3 regions of the Psychrobacillus sp. FSL H8-0510 genome follow, and region 3 is predicted to be linked to each of the others. Evidence: a T-box and tRNA genes for the amino acid it is inferred to sense, from the RefSeq annotation. Region 3 holds a T-box; the other regions hold tRNA genes.

What was found. The T-box of region 3 lies ahead of thrS (threonine--tRNA ligase). A T-box ahead of a tRNA ligase gene usually reads a tRNA of that ligase, here a tRNA-Thr.
Region 1: it has a tRNA-Thr gene. The T-box ahead of thrS (threonine--tRNA ligase) is inferred to sense a tRNA for this amino acid. The anticodon was not compared.
Region 2: it has a tRNA-Thr gene. The T-box ahead of thrS (threonine--tRNA ligase) is inferred to sense a tRNA for this amino acid. The anticodon was not compared.

What each region holds. Positions count from the first base shown of each region.
Region 1 is NZ_JBBOYZ010000002.1:92,586-95,851, reverse strand. Features, by position in the region: gene MHI40_RS20180 (ATP-grasp domain-containing protein) at 1-634, shown strand, start outside; gene MHI40_RS20175 (GatB/YqeY domain-containing protein) at 671-1,102, shown strand; tRNA gene MHI40_RS20170 (tRNA-Asn) at 1,133-1,208, shown strand; tRNA gene MHI40_RS20165 (tRNA-Asn) at 1,214-1,289, shown strand; tRNA gene MHI40_RS20160 (tRNA-Gly) at 1,321-1,394, shown strand; tRNA gene MHI40_RS20155 (tRNA-Ile) at 1,398-1,472, shown strand; tRNA gene MHI40_RS20150 (tRNA-Phe) at 1,477-1,551, shown strand; tRNA gene MHI40_RS20145 (tRNA-Thr) at 1,557-1,633, shown strand; tRNA gene MHI40_RS20140 (tRNA-His) at 1,646-1,718, shown strand; gene MHI40_RS20135 (TerD family protein) at 2,078-2,677, shown strand; gene MHI40_RS20130 (TerD family protein) at 2,735-3,266, shown strand, end outside.
Region 2 is NZ_JBBOYZ010000001.1:92,989-96,254, forward strand. Features, by position in the region: rRNA gene MHI40_RS00445 (23S ribosomal RNA) at 1-1,308, shown strand, start outside; rRNA gene rrf (5S ribosomal RNA) at 1,430-1,545, shown strand; tRNA gene MHI40_RS00455 (tRNA-Val) at 1,570-1,645, shown strand; tRNA gene MHI40_RS00460 (tRNA-Thr) at 1,659-1,734, shown strand; tRNA gene MHI40_RS00465 (tRNA-Lys) at 1,743-1,815, shown strand; tRNA gene MHI40_RS00470 (tRNA-Leu) at 1,844-1,928, shown strand; tRNA gene MHI40_RS00475 (tRNA-Gly) at 1,946-2,020, shown strand; tRNA gene MHI40_RS00480 (tRNA-Leu) at 2,036-2,124, shown strand; tRNA gene MHI40_RS00485 (tRNA-Arg) at 2,140-2,216, shown strand; tRNA gene MHI40_RS00490 (tRNA-Pro) at 2,222-2,298, shown strand; tRNA gene MHI40_RS00495 (tRNA-Ala) at 2,311-2,386, shown strand; rRNA gene MHI40_RS00500 (16S ribosomal RNA) at 2,566-3,266, shown strand, end outside.
Region 3 is NZ_JBBOYZ010000001.1:3,525,462-3,528,727, forward strand. Features, by position in the region: gene MHI40_RS17900 (GNAT family N-acetyltransferase) at 1-341, opposite strand, end outside; gene thrS (threonine--tRNA ligase) at 414-1,661, opposite strand; T-box leader at 1,667-1,892, opposite strand; T-box leader at 1,930-2,155, opposite strand; gene MHI40_RS17910 (FAD-dependent oxidoreductase) at 2,209-3,266, opposite strand, start outside.

The sequences.
Region 1 (3,266 bases), on a different contig from region 3:
GAAAAAATTTACAAAAAATGAAAACATAATGGTCTACGGTTCAAAACAATTTGCAAACGTTGCACAATCAGAGAATTTTAAGCCAGGTTCTTTCTGGAGCGAAGACTTTGAGTATGAAGTGTTTAAACAAAAAATCGGCAAGGAACTGTTAAACAACGAATTCGTGGTTGGGGAGCTGTCGGGGCTAAAACCTATTTGGGATTCCTTTTTCATCCGACCGACGGGAAACACAAAGTTGTTTACTGGTTTCACCATCACATTAGAAGATTTTCTTTCATGGCAAGAAAGAGAATCTGATGTCAATAGTGCGTATGTGGGACAGACTTTAATGATCTCACCTGTCAAAGAGATAAAAGCCGAATATCGCTTTTTCGTTGTTGAGCAACAAATCGTGACAGCCTCAAGCTATGTAGTCGAGAAGTCTACAAATATTAATCACAAACCATCTGAAGAATTGATGGCTTATACCAAAGAAATGATTGATTTGTTTCCTCTCTCAAAGGCCTTTGTTATTGATGTTGCGGAAACAGATGATGGATTTAAAGTGATTGAATACAATAATATAAACTCTTCAGGACTGTACGGTTGCGATGAGTTAAATATTGTCCAAAAGATAAACGCAATGCAATTATAGATTAAGAAAAAAATACAGAAAGTCGGTGGAAGAACAATGAAAATGAAAGACTTAATCATGAAAGATCTAATCCAAGCAATGAAAGCGAAAGACGCACGGAAAAAAGGCGTGCTACAACTCGTGAAGGCAGGCTTGGAGAATGCTGAGAAAGTAAAACGTTCGCCTTTGGATGAAAAAGAAGAAATCCAGATCGTGCAACGCGAGATCAAGCAGACCAAAGACTATCTGGCAGAAGCCGAAAAGCTTGGTCGGACAGACAGCGTGGAGGATGCGAATGCAAAAATCGACATTTTATACGGTTACCTTCCGAACCAGATGTCAGAAGATGAAGTGCGAGCAGCTCTCATACAGAGTGGTGTCGTAGCTGGAATGAGTATGGGAGATGCAATGAAGATTGCCATGCCTGTACTATCTGGTAAAGCAGAAAACGCAACAATTTCGAAGATGGTGAAACATCTAATATCCTAAAATTCGGGCAGCAACGACTGCCTTTCTTATTCCGATATAACTCAGTTGGTAGAGTATCTGGCTGTTAACCAGGAAGTCACAGGTTCGAGCCCTGTTGTCGGAGCCAATTATTTACCCGTAGCTCAATCGGTAGAGCAACTCCCTGTTAAGGAGAAGGTTACAAGTTCAAGTCTTGTCGGGTAAGCCAACTATTGCAGAGCGATGTAGTTCTGTAACCAGTGGGAGTAGTTTAATGGTATAATGCCAGCTTGCCAAGCTGGAGGTGAGGGTTCGATTCCCTCCTCTCGCACCATATGGATCTTTAGTTCAGCGGTAGAGCGGTCCGCTCATAACGGACATGTCGCAGGTTCGAATCCTGCAAGATCCACCATAACGGATAAATAGCTGAGATGGATTAGCGATGGACTGAAAATCCATAGAGGGTGGATCGTTACCACTTTTGTCCACCATACATGCCGAAGTAGCACAATTGGCTAGTGCACCTGACTTGTAATCAGGGGGCTGCAGGTTCAAGTCCTGTCTTCGGCACCAAATAAAACTGTGGTGATGTTGGTGAAGCGGTTAACACGGGCCACTGTGAATGGTCTATTCGAGGGTTCGACCCCCTCACGTCACATACTAGAAAGAGTTAGAGATAAGCGTCGTCCATAATGGATGGCGTTTTTGTCTCGTTTAGAAGTAAACTAGATGTATTTTAGGTCGAATGGTTTTCAACAGAATCTACATCGAATTTAGATGACGTTACTATACTATTGTGTACTATAGTAACAAATCTGTAATGATTGAAATGCAGTTATAAATGGTTTAATATGTCGATTCTAGTCGATTTTTTCTATGACTTCGATTCAATTAACCAATATTATTTATTGACATTGTTTACTACAGTGTATATAATAAATGGTAGAGATGAGATAACCTCTTATTCCTTCTGTAACCGATTCATCTAAAAAAAAATAAGGGGAGTGGGCTAAGAATATGACAGTGAGCTTACAAAAAGGTCAGCGTATTGACTTAACAAAAGGAAATGCACAACTCGATCGCATTCAAGTCGGTTTGGGTTGGGATTCTGCTTCTGCTTCGTCAACAAAAAAGAAAGGTTTTTTAGCAGCTCTTACTCCACAGATTGACTGCGACGCATCTGTCATCATGCTTCAAGATGGAAAGTTCCAATCGAAGAAAGATTTGATTTATTTCATGAATAAAAAAAGTAATTGCAAGTCTGTTATACATTCTGGTGATAATTTAACAGGCAAAGGCAGCGGCGATGATGAAGTAATAACGGTTGATTTGAAGTCTGTTCCTGCTTCTTACGATAAAATCGTCTTCGTAGTAAATATTTACAGCTGCGTTTCTCGAAAACAAGACTTTGGCATGATTTCCAATGCATTCATTCGAATCGTTGATCCAACAACAGGTAACGAGTTGGTTAAATACAATCTCTCGGATGATTATCAAGGCCTTACTTCTCTTATTGTCGGCGAAATCTATCGTCATGGGCAAGAGTGGAAGTTTTCAGCAACTGGTGATGGAACAACAGACAAAACCGTCAACGAAATTTGCCAGAGATTCGCATAAATACACAATACTCGCAATAAAAACGTAAGAATAAACAAAAAAATGGAGGTTTTGTAAATGGGAGTTTCCTTAGCAAAAGGACAAAAGGTAGACTTAACAAAAAATAATCCGGGATTATCACATGCAACGGTTGGTCTTGGATGGGATGTTAATAAATATGATGGAGGACATTCTTTCGATTTAGATGCATCCGTATTTTTATTGGACGCGAACGGTAAAGTGTCAGCAGCAAGTGACTTCGTGTTCTACAATAATCCAACAGGCGGAAATGGTTCTGTGGTTCATATTGGCGATAACCTTACTGGAGAGGGAAACGGCGATGATGAGACGATCAACATTGATATTCAAGCAGTTCCATCTTCGATTGAAAAGATTACCTTTGCCGTGACTATTAATGACGCTGAAACTCGTCACCAAAACTTCGGTATGGTAAGCAACTCGTATATCCGTATCATGGACAAATCATCGGGAGAAGAATTGATTCGTTATGATCTAGGAGAGGATTTCAGTATTGAAACAGCAGTAGTCGTAGGCGAGCTTTACCGTAACAACGGGGAATGGAAATTCAACGCAATCGGAGCTGGTTATC
Region 2 (3,266 bases), 3.4 Mb from region 3:
GCCTCTAGCGAGGTGAAAGGTGCCCGTACCGCAAACCGACACAGGTAGTCGAGGAGAGAATCCTAAGGTGAGCGAGAGAACTCTCGTTAAGGAACTCGGCAAAATGACCCCGTAACTTCGGGAGAAGGGGTGCTCTTTTGGGTTCATAGCCTAGAAGAGCCGCAGTGAATAGGCCCAGGCGACTGTTTAGCAAAAACACAGGTCTATGCAAAACCGTAAGGTGAAGTATATGGGCTGACGCCTGCCCGGTGCTGGAAGGTTAAGAGGAGTGCTTAGCGCAAGCGAAGGTGCGAATTGAAGCCCCAGTAAACGGCGGCCGTAACTATAACGGTCCTAAGGTAGCGAAATTCCTTGTCGGGTAAGTTCCGACCCGCACGAAAGGCGTAACGATCTGGGCACTGTCTCAACGAGAGACTCGGTGAAATTATAGTACCTGTGAAGATGCAGGTTACCCGCGACAGGACGGAAAGACCCCGTGGAGCTTTACTATAGCTTGATATTGAATTTTGGTGCAACTTGTACAGGATAGGCAGGAGCCTTAGAGCCCGGAGCGCCAGCTTCGGAGGAGGCGTCGGTGGGATACTGCCCTGGTTGTATTGAAATTCTAACCCATACCCGTAACCCGGGTAGGAGACAGTGTCAGGCGGGTAGTTTGACTGGGGCGGTCGCCTCCTAAAGTGTAACGGAGGCGCCCAAAGGTTCCCTCAGAATGGTTGGAAATCATTCGAAGAGTGTAAAGGCAGAAGGGAGCTTGACTGCGAGACCTACAAGTCGAGCAGGGTCGAAAGACGGGCTTAGTGATCCGGTGGTTCCGCATGGAAGGGCCATCGCTCAACGGATAAAAGCTACCCCGGGGATAACAGGCTTATCTCCCCCAAGAGTCCACATCGACGGGGAGGTTTGGCACCTCGATGTCGGCTCATCGCATCCTGGGGCTGTAGTCGGTCCCAAGGGTTGGGCTGTTCGCCCATTAAAGCGGTACGCGAGCTGGGTTCAGAACGTCGTGAGACAGTTCGGTCCCTATCCGTCGTGGGCGTAGGAAATTTGAGAGGAGCTGTCCTTAGTACGAGAGGACCGGGATGGACACACCGCTGGTGTACCAGTTGTTCTGCCAAGAGCATCGCTGGGTAGCTATGTGTGGACGGGATAAGTGCTGAAAGCATCTAAGCACGAAGCCCCCCTCAAGATGAGATTTCCCATTACGCAAGTAAGTAAGATCCCTCAAAGACGATGAGGTAGATAGGTTCGGGGTGGAAGCGTGGCGACACGTGCAGCTGACGAATACTAATCGATCGAGGACTTAACCAAATTTTGTTTAACGTAACAATGTCGTTTATCCAGTTTTGAAAGAATAAAACTTTTTTAAAATAACTCTTGTATTATTCTACAGAGTTGTTATAATAAAGGATGTCTTTCAAAAGTATTCAAGTCTAGTGACGATAGCGAAGAGGTCACACCCGTTCCCATACCGAACACGGAAGTTAAGCTCTTCAGCGCCGATGGTAGTTGGGGGTTTCCCCCTGTGAGAGTAGGACGTCGCTGGGCTTGCAATAAAATTATATATCCCATGGAGGATTAGCTCAGCTGGGAGAGCATCTGCCTTACAAGCAGAGGGTCGGCGGTTCGAGCCCGTCATCCTCCACCATATATTTACTCCTGCCGGAGTAGCTCAACTGGTAGAGCAACTGACTTGTAATCAGTAGGTTGAGGGTTCAAGTCCTTTCTCCGGCACCACTTTTTTCGAGCCATTAGCTCAGTTGGTAGAGCATCTGACTTTTAATCAGAGGGTCGTAGGTTCGAATCCTACATGGCTCATCACTTTTTATAGTGAATTATATTTTTTGCGGGTGTGGCGGAACTGGCAGACGCACTAGACTTAGGATCTAGCGCCGCAAGGCGTGGGGGTTCGACTCCCTTCACCCGCACCATTTAATTTAATAACCGAGCGGAAGTAGTTCAGTGGTAGAACACCACCTTGCCAAGGTGGGGGTCGCGAGTTCGAACCTCGTCTTCCGCTCCAAAGATTCACTAAAGTGCCGGGGTGGCGGAACTGGCAGACGCACAGGACTTAAAATCCTGCGGTAGGTGACTACCGTACCGGTTCGATTCCGGTCCTCGGCACCACTTTTTTGAAACATTGCGCTCGTAGCTCAATTGGATAGAGCACTTGACTACGAATCAAGAGGTTGCAGGTTCGAGTCCTGCCGAGCGCACCATATAACGGGAAGTAGCTCAGCTTGGTAGAGCACTTGGTTTGGGACCAAGGGGTCGCAGGTTCGAATCCTGTCTTCCCGACCAGTTATTATTTTCGGGGCCTTAGCTCAGCTGGGAGAGCGCCTGCCTTGCACGCAGGAGGTCAGCGGTTCGATCCCGCTAGGCTCCACCATGAACATTGAAAACTGAACATGCAAAACGTTAAGAAACATAGCTTTCAACTAACTTGTTAGGATGATAGCAAAACAATTTTGGACATCATTTAATGATGATGCCAGCAAAACAAAATGAGCTTTTAAACTAGTTCTAATTTGTTCGCTTTCAATGTGCTCTGCATACTGGAAGTAAACTATTATGGAGAGTTTGATCCTGGCTCAGGACGAACGCTGGCGGCATGCCTAATACATGCAAGTCGAGCGAATGACGAAGAAGCTTGCTTCTTCTGATTTAGCGGCGGACGGGTGAGTAACACGTGGGCAACCTGCCCTGTAGATTGGGATAACTCCGGGAAACCGGGGCTAATACCGAATAATCCATTTCCTCACATGGGGAGATGTTAAAAGACGGTTTCGGCTGTCACTACAGGATGGGCCCGCGGCGCATTAGCTAGTTGGTGAGGTAACGGCTCACCAAGGCGACGATGCGTAGCCGACCTGAGAGGGTGATCGGCCACACTGGGACTGAGACACGGCCCAGACTCCTACGGGAGGCAGCAGTAGGGAATCTTCCACAATGGACGAAAGTCTGATGGAGCAATGCCGCGTGAGTGAAGAAGGTTTTCGGATCGTAAAACTCTGTTGTGAGGGAAGAACAAGTACGAGAGTAACTGCTCGTACCTTGACGGTACCTCATTAGAAAGCCACGGCTAACTACGTGCCAGCAGCCGCGGTAATACGTAGGTGGCAAGCGTTGTCCGGAATTATTGGGCGTAAAGCGCGCGCAGGCGGTCCTTTAAGTCTGATGTGAAATCCCACGGCTCAACCGTGGAAGGTCATTGGAAACTGGGGGACTTGAGTACAGAAGAGGAAAGCGGAATTCCAAGTGTAGCGGTG
Region 3 (3,266 bases):
ACGTCTTCAAATGTGTCCAAATCATAATACTTCGTAACCTCATCTTTTGAAAAATAATAGAAAACCTCTTTTGCATCACTAATTTCAATGGGGCGTAATATAAATCGTTCTGTTTCTAATGTTGGAAATCTTTTTTTATGATTATCATGGATAAGTAAAGCTACAAATTGGGCAATTGCTATTACACCAGCTAACGTACTGAAAATAATACTGACCCAGACATAATTGGCAATTTCTCCATTCCCAATTGGCCCCACCTTTGGCTGATACATTGAATATATTCCCCATGCATTTCCAACTATAATAGCGATTCCTGCAAACAATAACATCCATTTTGCCATTATACGACCTCCATAGAGTTTCATTCGTTATATATAGCCGAAAATCCTTTTAGTATGACAATATTTAATATTTCACCCTTTCCTAGCCTCTTTTAATTTCTCTATAAATGCTGAAACACTCATTTCTCCCAATACACCTACTTTATGTTGTCGAACAGAAACTTCGCCATTTTCCATTTCATGATCCCCAATAATGAGCATATACGGATGTTTTTGCATTGCAGCTTCACGAATTTTCAATCCGATTTTCTCTACCCGGTTGTCTATCTCTACTCGATACCCATCTTGCTCAAGTTGCCACTTTACGTTCTCTGCATACTCTTTATGTGCATCGGCAATTGGTAATATTTTAACTTGAACCGGAGATAACCACAGCGGAAAGCTACCTTGATAGTGCTCCAATAGAATAGCCATGAATCGCTCAATAGAACCGTAAATTGCACGATGAATCATAATGGGTTGTCGCAATAGATTGTGTTCGTCGACGTACTTACAGTCAAACTTTTCAGGCATTTGAAAGTCTAGTTGAACAGTACCGCACTGCCAGCTACGTCCCAATGCATCTAATATATGAAAATCGATTTTCGGACCATAAAATGCTCCATCCCCTTCGTTTACCTGATATTCTACCTGCTTATTCTGAAGAACTGCTTCCAACGCTTGCTCTGCTTGATCCCAAACCTCTACTGATCCCATATAATTTTCTGGTCGAGTGGATAGCTCTACTTTATAGCTAAAGCCGAACTCCGAGTAAAACTCATCCACAAGGTCTAGTACCTTCGCTATCTCACTTTCAATCTGCTCCTCCAATACAAACAGATGAGCATCATCCTGAGTGAAAGCTCTGACTCGTAATAATCCATTCAATGATCCAGAGAGTTCATGGCGGTGGACTAATCCAAGTTCTGCATATCGAACCGGAAGCTCCCTATAGCTTCTTCGTTTGCTATTGAAGATTAAAACAGCTCCAGGGCAATTCATTGGCTTAATCGCATATTTTTGGTCATCTACATCTGCAAAATACATATTTTCATGATAGTGATCCCAATGCCCTGATTTTTCCCAAAGCTCCTGTTTCATCAGAATAGGAGTTTTAATCTCTTGATATTCTGCTCGTTGATGCTTTTCTCTCCACAGGTTTTCCAGTTCGTTACGTAGTATCATCCCTTTTGGTAAATAAAACGGCATTCCTGGTGCTTCCTCCATCGACATGAACAATTCTAATTGTTGCCCTAAATTTTGATGACTTACTCTTTCTTCTGCTTTCACTTTAATTCCTCCATTTACTATTTTTCTCCTAACAAAAAAGACCACACCCATCCCAGTAAAGGGACGAGTGTGGTCGTGGTTCCACCCTAATTTGCAACACAAAAAAATCTGTTGCGCTCATACAAGATAACGGTTTCCCGATTATGGATAATTACATAAATGTGTTCCCCATAATTGCTCCAAGGTGGTAAATCATTTGCATTTCTTTAAGGGCTTTCAGTCGGTGACCCCATTCTCTGATAAGAAAGTTAAAACAATTCATATCCTTTTCTTCGCTTGAATATTAAATTTATATACAAAAAGACCACACCCATCCCAGTAAAGGGACGAGTGTGGTCGTGGTTCCACCCTAATTTGCAACATAAAAGTTCTGTTGCGCTCATGTAAGATAACGGTTTCCCGATTATGGATAATTACATAAATGTGTTCCCCATAATTGCTCCAAGGTGGTAAATCATTTGCATTTCTTTAAGGGCTTTCAGTCGGTGACCCCATTCTCTGATAAGAAGTATTTAAATGATCCATGTCCTTTTCTTCGCTTGTTACTAATTGATTTTTCTAAGTATATGCAACAAAATTCAAATAGTCAACATTACTGTTATATTTTTTTGGTAGTACTTCGCTTTGCCATTTGCTGCAGGGGATCCCAAACCCCATTAAATGGTGGGGCATATGCAAGATCAAGATCCAATAACTCGGAAAAGGTCATATGGTGATAAAGTGCAGTTGCTAATACATCAATCCTTTTATCTACGCCATTTCCTCCAATAATTTGACCCCCTAAAATTTGTTGGTCATCCTTCCTGTAAATCAATTTCATATGCATCGTTTCCTTACCTGGATAATACCCTGCAATGTCCGTGGCTTCCTGCGTATGCACGTCATAGGAAATACCGAGCTGCTCCGCTTCTTTCTCAGACAACCCAGTTTTTCCAAGAGCCAAATCAAAAAATTTCATGATGGATGTGCCAACGATTCCTTTAAATTCATTCCTTTGACCTATCATATTTAATCCAGCGATTCGCCCTTGTTTATTAGCAGTTGTTCCTAAAGGAATATAATCTTTCAGTTGTTTAATACGATGAAAATGAGTTGCACAATCTCCTGCTGCGTAGATATCGTCCAAATTCGTTTCTAAAAAATTATTTACTACAATCGCTCCATTATGGTGCAATTGAATGCCAGTCCCCTCTAAAAAATCCGTTGTAGGTTTAACCCCTGTGGCAACTAAAACTAAATCGGTAGGGTAACTTCCTTTATCTGTCCTCACATCACTTACTCTCGTATCTCCCGTGAAAGATTGAACCTCTTCATTTAATATCACTTCTACATTATGAGCCTTTGCATGTTCATGTATGAAACATGCTATATCGTGATCAAATATACCGGCAAGCTGATCTCCTCTTTGTATAATACGTACTTTTTTTCCAATACTAGCAAAGTTTTCGGCCATTTCTAGTCCAATATATCCTCCACCAATTATAGTAACTTGTTGAACATTTTCTAAATCCGCGATAATTGCCTCTGTATTTGGAATGGTTTTAATCGTATGAATCCCTAACAAATGCCCACCGTTCCAATTAGGAACAACTGGAGTAGCACCCGTCGCAATAAGCAAGCGGTCATAGCTTAAGATGAAATTATCTCTCGTTTGCA